DNA from 2 places in the Streptomyces sp. NPDC039430 genome. Region 1 is predicted to be linked to the other one. Evidence: riboswitches for the same ligand, from Rfam matches in the RefSeq annotation. Region 1 holds a riboswitch; the other holds the start of a gene.
The links. Region 1 has a riboswitch for S-adenosylmethionine ahead of ACZ7LS_RS12330 (glutathione S-transferase family protein). Riboswitches for the same ligand answer to the same signal wherever they lie in the genome.

Region 1 (7,666 bases):
GCCGGTCGTAGGAGACGGGCAGGTGGATCGAGCGGGTGACCGAGGCGGGGTCGCGGCCGATCTCGGCGCAGTAGCGGTCCAGCAGCGCACCGCGGCGGACGACGTCGTCGATGTCGCCGCCCGGGATGTTCCACAGGTCGGCGTGCTCGGCGACCACGCGCAGCGTCGGGGACGAGCGTCCGCCGATGAGGATCGGCGGGTGGGGACGCTGGACGGGTCTGGGGTTGCCGAACGCTTCCGTGAGGTGGTGGTACGTGCCGTGGAAGTCGAACGGTTTCTCCTCGGTCCACAACCGCCGGATCACCACGCAGGCTTCGGCGAGACTCCCCACCGCGTGCGCGGAGTCGTGGTACGGCAGACCGTGTGCGTCGTATTCACGCCGGGCCAGGGGATGCCCGGGGCGTGATCCGGCGCCGATGCCGAAGTCGAGCCGGCCGCCGGAGACGATGTCGACGGTCGTGGCGATCTTGGCCAGCATCGCGGGTGGCCGGAACCGGTTGCTGGTCACCAGCACACCGATCCGCAGTCGTCGGGTGTGGGCGGCGAGTGCCGAGAGCAGTGTCCAGCCTTCGTAGGCCGGTCCGTCCGGGTCACCGCCGATCGGCATGAGGTGATCGAACAACCACGCGTGCTCGATCTCCGGGATCGTGTCCGCCTCGCGCCAGACCCGCAGGACGTCGTGATAGTCGACCTGCGAGGGCGCGGTCATGATCCCGAAACGAGGCCGGGGTATGTGGGACATGGAGCTGTTGGTCCTTTCGGCACCGGCGGCGCCGCCCGGGGCGCGCTGCCGAGGTTCAGGCGGAAGACTCTTCCGGTACGGCGCGGTACGCGGTCCGCCCGGTCAGCGGCGCCGCAGTGACGGGTCGAGCAGCGCCGGCGGAGTGTCGTGCTTCTCGTGCGCGGCCAGGTCGACACCGGGGGCCACGATCGCGTCGATCGCGTCGAGTACGTCGGCGGAGAGCACCGTGTCCGCGGCGGCGAGTTGCGCGTGCAGATGGTCCAGCGTGCGGGGGCCGATGATCGCGCCGGTCACGGCCGGGTGCGCGGTCACGAATCCCAGCGCGAGCTGGATCATGGTCAGGCCCGCCTCGTCCGCGACGTCGGCCAGCTGCTCGACGGCATCGAGCCTGGCCCGGTTGGAGGGGATGGTGGTGTCGAAGCGCTGCGGCATCAACGTCGAGCGGCTGGTGGTGATGGCCCGGCCCGCGCGGATCGCGCCCGACAGCCAGCCCGAGGCCAGCGGGCTCCACGCCAGCACGCCGAGCCCGTATTCCTCGGTCACGGGCAGTACGTGGGTCTCGATCCCGCGCTGCAGGACCGAGTAGCTGGGCTGTTCGGTGACATACCGGCCGAGGTGGTGGTCCCGGGCGGCCCACTGGGCTTGCACGAGGCGGTACGCGGGGAACGTCGAGGAGCCGAAGTACCGGATCTTTCCGGCGCGCTGCAGGTCGGTCAGCGCCGACAGCGTCTCCTCGTCGCCGGTGCGCGGGTCCCATCGGTGGATCTGGTAGAGATCGACGTGGTCGACGCCGAGACGGCGCAGGCTGTTGTCCAGCTCGGTGACCAGCCAGCGGCGCGAACCGCCCTGATGGTTGCGCTCGCCGCCCATCGGCATGCCCGCCTTCGTGGCCAGCACGATGTCGTCACGGCGGCCGGCGATGGCCTTGCCGACGATCTCTTCCGACTCACCGTCGCTGTACATGTCGGCGGTGTCGATGAGGTTGATCCCGCCCTCAAGAGCGGCATCGACGATGGCGGTGGCCTCGTCCTGGGTGGTGCGCCCGATCTTGCCGAAGTTCATCGCGCCGAGTGCGAGTGAGCTGACCTGCACGCCGGTGCGGCCCAAGGTGCGGTACTGCATGACCGTGTTCCTCCATTGCGGATGAAGCGTGGTGGCATCACGTGGTGACAGGGCGTGGCGACAACGGTGTGATGTGGTCGCCGGACCCGTGCTCCGGCATGATGAGTAAACGGAACATCGTTCCGTTACGAACAATACGGAACACTGTTCCGTTTTGCAAGCGCGGTGGCGGAGGGGTGACGCGGCGCGGTGGAGGGGGCGGTGGCGACGTCATGTGCCGGCCGGCAGCAGCGCGGTGATCGCCGCGACGGCGGCTCGCGGTTCGTCGGCGTGACAGCGGATCGTATGAACCTCGGTGCGCCGTCCCCACAGGCCCACGGCGGTGACCGGGCGGGCCAGCTCGACAGTGATCGAGGTCTGCGATGCGACGGCCACGACCAGCACCGCGTCCTCGGACTTGTTCGCGTCGGGGAACCGGAGGTCATGGCGGGCGGACACGATCAGGTGGAGCGGAATCCGAAGGTCGAGCCGTGCTCCGCGGCGTATCCGCAGCCCGCCAGGGCCCACGGTGTGCGGGCGGGTGACGGCGGCGGCGTGCAGCCCCAGCGCGAGAAACACCGTGTAGAGGTCGACCAGCAGCATGATCAAGTGGGCGACCGGAAAGGGGGCGAGGAGGAACCACATCCCGATCGCCTCGATCACCAGCACGAACACCAGCCCGTACATCGTGGGTGCTTGAGCACGCGCGTACCCGACAGAGCTGTCGGCGCCCCCGACCCCGTGCGTGCGCCGGACCGCCCACAGTCCGAGGCTCACCATCCAACGCGCCTCGTGTGCTGCCAGCCGTCGAGTCCGTGCGACGAGTTCCCCGGTCCTCGTGCGCCTCAGTGAATCAGAGGAAGATCGCCGAATTCCTCCGAATCCTTCGATAAACCGAAGAGGAGAGCCTGATGGTGCGCATTGACATTCTGATCGATCGCGCAGAGACTCCCTCCCATGTATGAGGTCCCGCTGCTCACCCGCGAGCTGTGCGTCGACCTCCTTCGTGTGTCCAGCGCACGCTGTTGACCCTCCAGCCCGCCCCCGTATGGCGTCCGCGACGATGGACGGGAAGCCGCTCGTCCTGAGGCCGGGCGGGCGTGCGCGCGGCCGCCCGGTGACGTCCTGACCGGTGCCGGACCCGGCGATATGCGTCGCCCCCGACCGCGTGCGGGTGCGATACAACCCGGTTCGCCGCCATCGCCGCCATCGCCGCCGCGCCGGCCGAGCAGAGATCGGAATCATGATGAGTCTGGAATTCCTCTGGTACATCCCCAACACCATCGAACCGGGCCACCGCGGCGACGACACGACGACCGGCTGGGGCTCCATCGAGTACTCCACCGAGCTCGCCCGCACGGCGGAGGCGCACGGCTGGGGCGGCGCGCTCCTGGGTACCGGCTGGGGGCGCCCGGACACCTTCACCCTCGCCACCGCGCTGGCCGCCCGGACCAGCACCTTCAAGCCCTTGATCGCGATCCGCCCCGGCTACTGGCAGCCGGCCCACTTCGCCGCCGCGGCGGCGACACTCGACCAGCTCAGCCGCGGCCGGGTCCTGGTCAACATCGTCAGCGGACTCGACAATCCGGCCGCCTACGGCGACCTGCGCAGCGACCCCGCGCAGCGGTACGCCCGCACCCAGGAGTTCCTGCACCTCGTACGGCGTCTGTGGACCGAGGAGGGCGTGACGTTCGACGGCGAGTACTTCCAGGTCAGCGGATCCACGGTCGCACCAGGCCCGTACGTCACCGATACGAGGGCGCATCCGACGCTCTACTTCGGCGGCGCCTCCGAGGCCGCGGAACGGGTGTCGGCGGCGGAGGCGGACGTCCAGCTCTTCTGGGGCGAACCACTCGACGGCCTCGCCGAACGCATCGACCGGCTCAAGGCGTTGAGCGAGCAGGTGGGACGCCGGCACCAGCCCCTCCAGTTCGGACTGCGGATCACCACGCTGGTGCGCGACACCACGGAGGAGGCATGGCGGGCGGCCGAGGAGAAGGTCGCGAAGATGACGGAGGACTCGGGGGAGTCCACCTGGACGGGGAACCGCTGGACCGCCACCGGACAGCAGCGGCTCTTCGACCTCGCCGCGCGCGGCGAGGTCCTCGACACCTGCCTGTACACCACTCCCGGCAAGGTCGGCGGCGGGGGAGCGGCGACCACCTGGCTGGTCGGCTCGGCCGCCGACGTGGCCACGGCACTGGGCAACTACCGCGCGCTGGGCATCACCCACTTCGTCCTCTCCGACACCCCGTACAAGCAGGAGACCGTCCGTATCGGGGACCAGCTGCTGCCCAGGCTGCGCTGACCTCCGCGACCGGCGGCGCGACGCCGGTCACCCTCGCCGTCGTGCCCGGGGCTCAGGCCGCGTCGGGTACCGCCTCGATCCCGCTCCGGAAGGCCGGGTGGTCGCCGAGGCGGCTCACGTAGGCCCGGAGCCGGGGGTACGAGCGGAGGGTGCCGGCCGGGCCGAGATGGACGAGCGCCACCCACAGGTCCACGTCCGCGGCCGTCAGATCCTCGCCCAACGCGTGTGGCTGTGCGGCGAGTTGACGGTCCAGCCGGCTCAGTGCCGCCGAGCGTCCCGGGGACTGGGCGGCCGGGGTGATCTCCCGGTCCAGCAGGTCGCGGAGGGCGTCGATGTCCGGGGCGAGTGCCGGCGGGTTGAGGGGGGAGGGGCGCGCTTCGTCATGGCCGGAGAACAGGCTCGCGAGGTCGCGGAGGATCCCGTCGGTATCGTTGCTGACGATGCGTCCGCTCCAGCGGTCGCGCAGCGCGGGCGCGGTGAACGGCCCGTCGTAGTGGTGCACCGTCGCCTCGTACGCGCCGCGCAGCGAGGCGAAGGCGTCGGGCGTTCCGGCGGGGTGTGTCAGGAGCGTGGTGCCGACCGAGTCCTTCAGGCCGAGCAGGTCGAGGGTGACCGAGATGCGCAGTGAGCGGGGACAACACGCCGACAGGTAAAGGTCGTAACGGTGCGGTGCCGGGTAGAAGCCGCCGGCGAGGCCGACGCCGATCCGGCTGTGGAAGTGGTGCGGGCGGGGCGGCGCGGTGGCTCCCCTGGGACGAAGCCTCGAAGCGGACGGATTCTCATGACAGCCACCGGAGGTGGCCGTGCTGGAACTGCGCGAAGCTGTCTCGGGCATGACTCTCCCTTGGGGAACGAGGAAGCCACTGCCGCCTTGTGGGCACCAGCGGCCGGATGCGGAGCGACTGCGCTTTTCGCACGGGTCCGGATCGCGCGGACCGTCGGCGGATCAGTAAGCGCTGGAGACACGCAGGAGATCGATGTGCAGGCGCCTCGTCAAGCCGTTCCTGGGCATTGCCACCCGTTCCAACCTCCGGGGCTCGCGAGACGCGAGACCGCGCTTGCCCCGCCGCGCCGGCGGGACCCGGTCGTCACCCGGAGCACCCCGTCGCGGTGGAAGGGTTGCCTGTCGGCGGGCCGGGGCCGATGACCACATGCGCGGGCGAACCCACGCCGTGGCGCTGACAATCGTGACCGTCCACATCAGTCTCGGTGCGCTCCGTGACGCCGTCAAGGAAGCCGGGCGCTCGGTCTCACCTGATGGTCACTCGCGTACACGCGCGGTGGGTCCGGCGAAAGAAATCCCGACCGCCGGAAGAAAGGGAATAGCCGGGCTGTTGTCGCTGCTGACGTTTGTGTGGTGTGCCCTTGGGGGAGCCACGAGCGCGAGGCCGACAAGGCCCCGGGGCCCAGGAGGCCGCCGGGCCGGAAGGGCGGAGGTGAGGTACATGCGTCCCGTGTCCCGCAGCCGTGCCGTGGCACCCGCCCCGCCCCGCCCTCTGCACCTGTACTCCCGGACGCACATCGACCTGCTGCGCGTGGCCGGCGCGCTCTGTCGCGCGTGACCGCTTGCCCTCACGCGTGACCTGCTGTCCTCCAGCCGCACCCCGAGTGCGGGTGTCGGCTCCCCTCGTACGGCTGATCAGGAAGGCGTCACTCCCTTGTCCTCGTCACCCTCCCCGCTGCACCTCGCCGTCGCCCTCGACGGTGCCGGCTGGCACCCGGCCGCCTGGCGCGAGCCCGTCGCGCGCCCCGGTGAACTGCTCACCGCCGCCTACTGGACCGACCTCGTGACCGAGGCCGAGCGCGGTCTGCTCGACTTCGTGACCATCGAGGACGCGCTCGGTCTCCAGTCCTCGTCGTTCACCGGACCCGACGGCCGCACCGACCAGGTCCGCGGCCGTCTGGACGCCGTTCTCATCGCCGCGCGGGTCGCCCCGCTGACCCACCACATCGGCGTGGTGCCGACGGTCGTGGCCACCCACACGGAGCCGTTCCACCTCTCCAAGGCGATCGCCACCCTCGACTATGTGAGCACCGGCCGCGCCGGCCTGCGCGTACAGATCACGGCACGCCAGAACGAGGCCGCGCACTTCGGACGCCGTACGTTCCCGCCGTTCCGCCGGGAGGACTACGACACGCCCGCTGTACGGGAGATCGTGGCCGATGCCTTCGACGAGGCCGCGGACTACGTCGAGGTCGTGCGCCGGCTCTGGGACAGCTGGGAGGACGACGCGGAGATCCGGGACGTCGCCACCGGCCGTTTCATCGACCGCGACAAGCTCCACTACATCGACTTCGAGGGCAGGCACTTCAGCGTCAAGGGCCCCTCCATCACGCCCCGCCCACCCCAGGGCCAGCCACTCGTCAGCGCCCTCGCCCACTCCACCAGCGGCTACCGGCTGGTGGCACGGGCCGCCGACATCGGTTACGTCACCCCGTCCGGCGCGGGCCAGGCCCGCGCCGTCGTCGAGGAGATCCGCGCCGAGCAGACCGCGGCAGGCCGCGCCCACGAGACCCTGCACGTCTTCGGCGACCTGGTGGTCTTCCTCGACGACGATCCCGCCGAGGCGGCGGCCCGCCGGGAGCGCCTGGACGGCCTCGCGGGATCCCCGTACACCAGCGACGCCCGGATCTTCACCGGCACCCCGGCCCAACTCGCCGATCTGCTGCAGGAACTGGCGTCGGCGGGGCTGTCCGGCTTCCGGCTGCGCCCCGCCGTCGCCGGTCACGACCTTCTGGCGATCACCCAGCGCCTGGTCCCCGAACTCCAGCGCCGGGGCGCCTTCCGCCGCGTGTACGAGGCCGGCACCCTGCGCGGGCTGCTCGGGCTCGCCCGCCCGGCCAACCGCTACGCCGCCGCCCCGACCGCCTGAGCCCGAAGGAGCCTCCTCCCATGAGCAAGCCGCTCAAGCAGATCCACCTCGCGGCCCATTTCCCCGGCGTCAACAACACCACCGTGTGGAGCGACCCCGAGGCCGGCAGCCATATCGAGTTCAGTTCCTTCGCGCACCTCGCGAAAACCGCCGAACGCGCCAAGTTCGACTTCCTGTTCCTCGCCGAGGGACTGCGACTGCGTGAACAGGGCGGCAAAATATATGACTTGGACGTCGTCGGCCGTCCCGACACCTTCACCGTCCTCGCCGCGCTGGCCGCCGTCACCGAACACCTCGGCCTCACCGGCACCATCAACTCCACCTTCAACGAGCCCTACGAGGTGGCCCGCCAGTTCGCCAGCCTCGACCACCTCTCGGGCGGACGGGCCGCCTGGAACGTGGTCACCTCCTGGGACGCCTTCACCGGCGAGAACTTCCGGCGCGGCGGCTTCCTCCCGCAGGAGGAGCGCTACTCGCGTGCCAAGGAGTTCCTCTCCACCGCGAACGAACTCTTCGACTCCTGGCGCGGGGACGAGATCGTCGCCGACCGGGAGACCGGTACCTTCCTGCGGGACGCGCAGGCCGGAGCCTTCGTCCACCAGGGCCCGCACTTCGACATCCGGGGGCAGTTCAACGTCCCGC
Region 2 (7,666 bases), on a different contig from region 1:
ACTGCCGCAATTGCGTGGGGAGTTCGGTGACGGTCAGCCCGCCGAAGGCGTCGGAGACCAGGGCGACGACCCGGCGCCGTACCCCGTCCGGGAGCGGGCGGTCGAGCGCCTCCGCGGCGTCACCGCCGGCCGCACCGGCCGGCTCAGCACCGCTCGCGGGCTGCTCCACGATCCGTCACCCCATCTACCCCTTTCGGGCGGCTCCCTCAGGAACCGGTCCCCGGCCTGTCCACCAGCTCGATCTGGTCCACGGCGTTGCACCAGCGGCACCGCACCGACTCGATGGTCTCACTGACCACCTCGCGCTCCTCGACCTTCGGCTCCCCGGCCAGGTCCAGATGGACGTACTCGACGGTCTTCGCGGAGCGGGTCACATCGAAGCGCGTGAGATTGCCGCACAGCGTGCAGCGCCACCGGGTCGCGGCCGTCGGCTGCGGAACCGTCGTCATCGTCGCCGTCCTCTTTTCGTCGTCCCTCGTGCGGTGCCACGGGGTACGCGTCGAAACGCTGATATCCCGAAACACGCATGTGATGCCAGCAACCCTACGGCCTGGCGGCCACTCCAGGGGGCGGCGAGGCGCTCTGTACCGGTGGGTCCCGGTACGCAATGCTCTGTCCATGATCAAGTGGCGGACGGCGGCCGACGGCCCAGTGGTGACCTATGGACTGATCGGCCTCTGCTGTCTGGTCTTCCTGATCAGTCCGCTGTCGGGGTTCAATCCGGGATACGGGAAGGGGGACACACTCCTCGCGACCCAGAGCGCGTATTTCGAACGGTGGGGCGTCGTCCCCGTGAATCTGCTGCGCGGCACCCCGCACGCCCTGCTCACCCCGCTGACCGCGCTCTTCGTCCACGGCAGCTGGCTGCATCTGCTGGGGAACATGCTCTTCCTGTATGTCTTCGGGGCGATGGCCGAGGAGCGGATGGGCCGGGCGCAGTTCGTGCTCTTCTATCTCGCCGTCGGCTACTTCGCGCTGTTCGTGTACGCGGCGGCCAACGCCGACTCGGACCAGACGCTGGTGGGGGCCTCGGGCGCGATCTCCGGGGTACTCGGCGCGTTCCTCTACCTCTTCCCCAGGGCCCGGGTCACCAGCCTCTTCCCGTTTCTGCTCTTCCTGCCGCTGCGCTTCCCCGCCTGGATCGTGCTGATCTTCTGGTTCGTGCTCCAGTGGGTGGCGGCGCACGGCGCGGACGCCGGCCCCGGCGTCGCCTATCTCGCGCATGTGGTGGGGTTCGGCACGGGCTTCCTCTACGCCTGGGTGCGGTACTGGCGTACCGATAGAGTGAAGGACCTGTCCGCGGCCACCGAGGGAGAACGCCAACCGTGATCACCGCGATCGTGCTCATCAAGACCAGCGTCGACCGGATCCCCGAGATCGCGGAGTCGATCGCCGCCCTCGACAGTGTCAGCGAGGTCTTCTCGGTCACCGGTACGTACGACCTGATCGCCATGGTCCGGGTCCCCAAGCATGACGATCTGGCGGATGTGATCCCCGGCCGGATCAGCAAGATCGAGGGCGTCGAGGCCACGGACACGCATGTGGCGTTCCGTACGTACTCCCAGCACGACCTCGAAGCCGCCTTCGCCATCGGACTCGACGCGTAGAGCCCGTCCGCGCGGGCCGCGCCGCTCGGGATGCCGGCGGCGGAGGATGAAGGAATCCTCATCCGGCCCTCATCCCCGTCTCTCCCGCGCCCGGCACCGTGACGGACATGGCTTTCTCTCCTCGTCTGGCGGCCCTGGCGGCGGTCGTCGCCATCCCGCTCGGTATCGCCGCCACCAGCTACGCCATGACGGACAGTCCCGACGCGCCCAGGGTGCCGCCCAAGGTGGAGCTGGACTCCACGCCGTCGCGCTCGCCCGGCGTGCTGCCCGGCACCACGCCGGCCCCCTCGAAGAGCGGCGGTCCCGGTGCCACCCCGGGCGACGCCGTCGTACCGGGCCCCTCGGCCACCGACGGTGATGACGATGACGACCGCGGTGACGACACCGGTGAAGACGGCTGACTCGCGCCGTATCTCCGCCCGGGTACGGATCCTCCTCTGGCTGCTGGTCGTGATGACGGCCGCGCTGGCCGCCGTGGCCACCACCACCCGCTCGATCCTGCTGCGGGACGCCGACCAGCGGATCAGCCAGCTGCTCACCCAGGAGACCGGCGAGTTCGCGAACTTCGTCGACCACGGTGTCGATCCGCAGACCGGCGAGCGGTTCGGCGACCCGCGCGGACTGCTCCGGGTCTTTCTGCAGCGCCAGTACTCCGACCCGGACGAGGAACTGCTCGGCCTGACCCGGGCCGCCGGACCCAAGCCGCATGTGATCCGCCAGCGCCGTGACCTCCCCGACCGGACCGCGCTGTGGCGCGACGACGACGCGCTGACCCGGATCTTCGCCTCCGAGGCGGCCTCCGGCACCCTGCACCGCCCGCAGGGCGAGCTGCGCTGGGCGAAAGTGCGGATAGACCCCGCCGGCGACACGGCGCCCGGCGCCTTCGTCGTCGCTTTCCACGCCGACCAGGAACGGGCCATCGCGGACGAGACGTTCCGCACGCTGCTGGCCATCTCGGGGGTGGCGCTGCTGATGACGACCGGCATCGGCTGGGCCGTCGCGGGCCGCATACTCGCGCCGGTACGGGTCGTCCGGATGACCGCGGCGCAACTCACCGAGCAGGACCTCACCCGCCGCATCCCCGTGAAGGGCCGGGACGACATCGCGGCGCTCGCCGAGACCTTCAACGGGATGCTCGACCGGCTGGAGCGGGCGTTCGCCGCGCAGCGCGAGTTCGGCCGGGTTCTGCCACACCCTGCCCGCCTCCGCGAAACCCGTCGCGCTCTTCGCCGACCTGCCCGGCACCCCCACCTACACCCCGCGTGATCTGCTCCGGCTCTCCGCCGTACTCGCACCGCTCACAGCAGCCCTCGTCCTGCTCTTCGCCCTCGCCGTCTGGCCACTGCTCGGCGTGCCCGTTCGTCTGGAGACCCAGCCATGAGCTACCGCATCGCCATCGCCCCCAGCGGCTTCAAGGAATCCCTGTCCGCCCGCCAGGTCGCCGAGTCCATCGCCGAGGGCCTGCTCAGGGTGGTGCCCGACGCGGAGGTCGATCTGATTCCGCTGGTGGACGGCGGCGAGGGCACCGCCGAGGCGCTGGCCGCCGCGACCGGCGGCCGGCTGGTCCCGTACACCGCGACCGGCCCGGTCGGTGACCCCGTCGGCAGCCACTTCGCGCTCCTCGGGGACACCGCGCCCGGTGCGGCGACCGCCGTCGTCGAAATGGCCGCCGTCGCGGGCCTCTCGCTCGTCCCGGCCGGCCGGCGCGACCCGGGTACCACCACGACATACGGCGTCGGCCAGCTCATCGGCGCCGCACTCGACCTGGGCGTGCGGCGCGTCCTCGTCGGCTGCGGCGACTCCGGCACGTCCGACGGCGGCGCGGGGGCGCTGCGCGCACTGGGCGCCCGGCTCCTGGACCACCGGGGCCGGGAGCTGCCCCCGGGCGGCGCGGCGCTGCGCGCGCTCGACCGTATCGATACGAGCGGACTCGACCCGCGGCTGCCCGGCACCGAACTGCTGGTCGCCTGCAACCCGTTCAATGTCCTGTGCGGCCCGCGCGGGGTGGCGCGGGTGTTCGGCCCGCAGAAGGGCGCCACCCCGGCCCGGGTGGAGGAACTGTCCCTGGCGCTCGATCACTGGGCGGCCGTCCTCACCCGGGACCTGTCCCCCGGAACCGACCTGCGCGCCGCACCCGGCACGGGCGCCTCCGGCGGTCTCGGAGCCGGTCTCGCCGCGCTCGGCGCGCGCCTGCTGCCCCGCTTCGACGTCCTGCTCGACCGGCTCGACCTCGACGCCCGGCTGGCCCGCGCCGATCTGGTGATCACCGCCGAGGGCGCGCTCGACCACCAGACCGTACGCGGCAAGATCCCGGCCGAAGTGGCCCGTCGCGCCCACGCGTCCGGAGTGCCGGTCCTGGTGCTGGCCGGCACCATCGGCCAGGGCGCCCACGAGGTGCGGGCCCTGGGGGTCGACGCGTACAGCTCGATCATTCCCGCGCCGGTGGCACTGCCAGAAGCCCTCGACCGCGGCGGTGAGTTCCTCGCCGACGCGGCCGAACGCGCCCTGCGGATGGTCCTGCTGGGCACCCGCCTCGCGCCCGTCGCGGCCTGAGTCAGCCGCGGTCGGGAACGCAGCGGCCGTCCTCCGTACGGTAGTTCCACCGCGCGCCGTCGGTCACCAGCTCCCGCACGGCCCGGACGAACCGGTCCACATGCTCGTCCGGTGTCCCGGCGCCGAAGCTGACCCGGATCGCGTTGAGCGACCGCTCGCCCGGCTCGGCCTCCGGGGCGCCGCACTCCCCCGGGTCCTGCGGGTCGCTGTCCAGCAGCGTCCGTACCAGCGGGTGGGCGCAGAAGAGCCCGTCCCGTACGCCGATGCCGTACTCCGCGGAGAGCGCGGCGGCGAAGTGCGAGCTGTTCCACCCCTCGACCACGAACGAGAGCACCCCGACCCGCGGCGCGTCGTCACCGAACAGCGAGAGCACCCTCACCTCGGGCACCCCGGCCAGCCCCTCCCGCACCCGGGCCACGAGCCGCTGCTCGCGCGCCACCAGCGCGTCGAACCCGGCGTCGGTGAGCGCCTTGCAGGCCGACGCGATCGCGTACACCCCGATGACATTGGGCGAACCGGCCTCATGACGGGCCGCCGTGGTGTGCCAGTCGACATCCACCCCGCCGTCGGCCCGGCGCGCCACCTTTCGGCTGGCGCCGCCCCCGGCGAGATACGGCTCCGCGTCCCGGAGCCAGTCGGCCCGCCCCGCGAGCACCCCGGATCCGAACGGCGCGTACAGCTTGTGCCCGGAGAAGGCCACCCAGTCGACGTCCAGCTCGGCGATGTCCACGGGGTGGTGCGGCGCGAGCTGAGCGGCGTCCAGCACGATCCGGGCGCCCCCCGCGTGCGCGGCGGCGGCCAACTCCCGTACGGGCCACAGCTCGCCGGTCACATTGGACGCACCGGTCACACAGACCAGCGCGGGCCCCGCGGCGGCCCGCCCGGCGAGCGCCCGCTCCAGCGTGGCGACGGCCTCGTCGGGCGTCCTGGGCGCGTTCAGATACGTCACCCGCGCGTCCCGCCACGGCAGCAGGGCCGCGTGGTGCTCGGTCTCGAACACGAACACCTCGCACTCCGCGGGGAGCACGGCCGCCAGCAGATTGAGCGAGTCGGTGGTCGAGCGGGTGAAGACGACCTGGTCATCGGCGCGGCAGCCGAGGAACTCCGCGACCGTCCGGCGGCTGTTCTCGAACAGATCCGTGGAGAGCTGCGAGAGATAACCGGCGCCCCGGTGGACACTGCCGTAGTACGGGGCGTACGCGGCGACGTCGTCCCACACCCGCTGGAGGGCGGGGGCGCTGGCGGCGTAGTCGAGCGCGGCGTAGGTGACCTCGCCACCGGTGACGAGCGGGACGCTCACCTCACGCCCGAGCACGGGCAGCGGGGCGGCGCAGGCGGGGTCGTCGGAGAGGGTCGTGGCGGCGGCGTTCGGGCGTGCGGACATGGCGATATCTCCCGGCGGGACAAGTCGGAACGGCTTCAAGTCCCCGCGAGGCGCGGCGTGCGCCAGCGGTGCGCGGCTGTGCCGCGGTGGTCGCGGGGGTGTGCCTCAACGCACGGGTCGCCGTACGGAGGTGTTGAAGAGGGGGCGTGATCGCCCTAACGCATTCGCTTGCTCACGAGACTGCTCCCTTGAGGACCAGGACCCCAAAGGTGGCAGGGGTCCGCGCTTGCCGCGGACCTCGCTGCCCACGGCCTGGTCTTCACCCGGGGCACCCCGCCACGGACGGAGGGTTGCCGGACAGCGAGCCGGGGCCTTAATCGCTGTCACTCATGACCTTGCCGAAGATTATGCCATACGGGTGCCGGACGGTAGATGGGGGCCGGGCTTCCTGCCGGGGCGCCGAAGGCGGCCGGCGCACGGCCCCCACCTACCGGTCCTACGACTGCGACGCGGCGATCCAGCGGGCGAGAGCCCGGCCCGCTTCGCCCGAGTCGATCGACTCCGCCGCCTTCTCCATTCCCGCCGACAGCTGCGCCTCCAGCGACTCCCCCGTCGGATCCAGCGCCACCAGCGCCGCCGCCGAGTTCAGCAGCACCGCGTCCCGCACCGGCCCCGTCTCCCCCGCCAGCAGCCGCCGCGCGACGTCCGCGTTGTAGGAGGCGTCCGCGCCGCGCAGCGCCTCCACGGGCACCAGTTCGAGGCCCACGTCCCGCGGGTCGAAGGCCTCCTCGGAGACCTTGCCGTCCCGGACGACCCATACCCGTGATGTCGCGGTGGTGGTCAGCTCGTCGAGGCCGTCGTCGCCGCGGAAGACCAGCGCGGAGGAGCCGCGCTCGGCCAGTACGCCCGCGATGATCGGCGCCATCCGGGCGTCGGCGACACCCGTCGCCTGCGCGCGGACCCTCGCCGGGTTGGTCAGCGGGCCCAGGAAGTTGAAGGTGGTGCGGATGCCCAACTCGCCTCGCGCGGCGGCCACATGACGCAGGGCGGGGTGGAACTTCACGGCGAAGCAGAAGGTGATGCCCGCTTCCTCGGCGACCTCGGCGACCCGCTGCGGGGTCAGTTCCAGGTTGACGCCGAGCTTCTCCAGTACGTCGGAGGCTCCGCTCGCCGAGGACGCGGCGCGGTTGCCGTGCTTGACGACCTTCGCGCCGGTGCCGGCGACCACGATCGAGGACATGGTCGAGATATTGACGGTCTTGGCGCCGTCGCCGCCGGTGCCGACGATGTCGACGGTCCTGCCGGGCACCTCGATGAGGTTGGCGTGCGCGTACATCGCGCGGACGAGGCCGCTGATCTCCGCGACCGTCTCGCCCTTGGCCCGCAGCGCGACGACGAAGCCGGCGATCTGGGCATCGGTGGCCTCGCCGCGCATGATCCGGTCCATCGCCCAGGCGGTGGCGTCCGCGCTCTGGTCGGCGCCGCTCAGCAGCGCGTCCAGTACGCGGGGCCAGGTGCGGGCCGCCGTGGTGTCGCCTCCGACGGGGGTCACAGCGCTCATGCTCGCTCCTGGGTGTCCGGGTCCAATGCGTGGGCCGTGTGTGCGGCCTGTGGCCAGCCTATCGGCGCGTACCGGCGCGCAGGGCGGATGCCCGTACTCCGGAACAGGGCGTACGCCGAGGGCCCCGGCCGGTTCCCTCGCGGAAGACCGGGCCGGGGCCCTCGGTGGTGGCGACCTGGTGAGGCCGGGCGGGATCAGTGGTGGCCGTGGCCGCTGGTGATCTCCTTGTACTCCTCGGCGGTGGGCTTGGGAATCTGGTTGCCCTCGCCGTAGTAGCCCTTGCTCAGCTTCGTGCGGAGCTTCTCGCCGGGGCTCACCTTGCGCTCCACGCCGTTCTCGTCGACCGTGGGGCCGATCTCGGCCGGCTTGTACTGCTCGTGCGCGGTGAGCTTGTGCAGGTCTCCCTGCTCCAGCGGGGTGTGGACCTCGATGAACTCACCGTGCGGCAGCCGCTTGATGACACCGGACTCGCGTCCGTGCAGCACCTTCTCGGCGTCGCGCCGCTGGAGACCCAGGCAGATCCGCTTGGTGACGATGAAGGCGATGACCGGTCCGGCGAAGAAGGCGATCCGGACGAACCAGGTGATCGCGTTGATCGACAGATGGAAGTGCGTCGCCCAC

Region 2: linked by a shared signal. The riboswitch ahead of ACZ7LS_RS01055 (aminotransferase class V-fold PLP-dependent enzyme) and the one ahead of ACZ7LS_RS12330 (glutathione S-transferase family protein) in region 1 are both predicted to bind S-adenosylmethionine.

What each region holds. Positions count from the first base shown of each region.
Region 1 covers NZ_JBVKAK010000004.1:92,528-100,193, reverse strand. Annotated here, with positions in the region: gene ACZ7LS_RS12350 (LLM class flavin-dependent oxidoreductase) at 1-742, opposite strand, end outside; gene ACZ7LS_RS12345 (aldo/keto reductase) at 845-1,864, opposite strand; gene ACZ7LS_RS12340 (hypothetical protein) at 2,075-2,623, opposite strand; gene ACZ7LS_RS12335 (LLM class flavin-dependent oxidoreductase) at 3,087-4,151, shown strand; gene ACZ7LS_RS12330 (glutathione S-transferase family protein) at 4,204-4,986, opposite strand; SAM riboswitch class IV at 5,201-5,344, opposite strand; gene ACZ7LS_RS12325 (putative leader peptide) at 5,303-5,713, shown strand; gene ACZ7LS_RS12320 (LLM class flavin-dependent oxidoreductase) at 5,810-7,024, shown strand; gene ACZ7LS_RS12315 (NtaA/DmoA family FMN-dependent monooxygenase) at 7,045-7,666, shown strand, end outside.
Region 2 covers NZ_JBVKAK010000001.1:241,401-249,066, forward strand. Annotated here, with positions in the region: gene ACZ7LS_RS01015 (NYN domain-containing protein) at 1-169, opposite strand, end outside; gene ACZ7LS_RS01020 (hypothetical protein) at 207-449, opposite strand; gene ACZ7LS_RS01025 (rhomboid family intramembrane serine protease) at 619-1,329, shown strand; gene ACZ7LS_RS01030 (Lrp/AsnC family transcriptional regulator) at 1,326-1,607, shown strand; gene ACZ7LS_RS01035 (small hydrophilic protein) at 1,715-2,008, shown strand; partial or broken gene ACZ7LS_RS01040 (HAMP domain-containing protein) at 1,965-2,783, shown strand; partial or broken gene ACZ7LS_RS01045 (SLC13 family permease) at 2,773-2,988, shown strand; gene ACZ7LS_RS01050 (glycerate kinase family protein) at 2,985-4,160, shown strand; gene ACZ7LS_RS01055 (aminotransferase class V-fold PLP-dependent enzyme) at 4,162-5,544, opposite strand; SAM riboswitch class IV at 5,762-5,879, opposite strand; gene trpD (anthranilate phosphoribosyltransferase) at 5,981-7,045, opposite strand; gene qcrB (cytochrome bc1 complex cytochrome b subunit) at 7,240-7,666, opposite strand, start outside.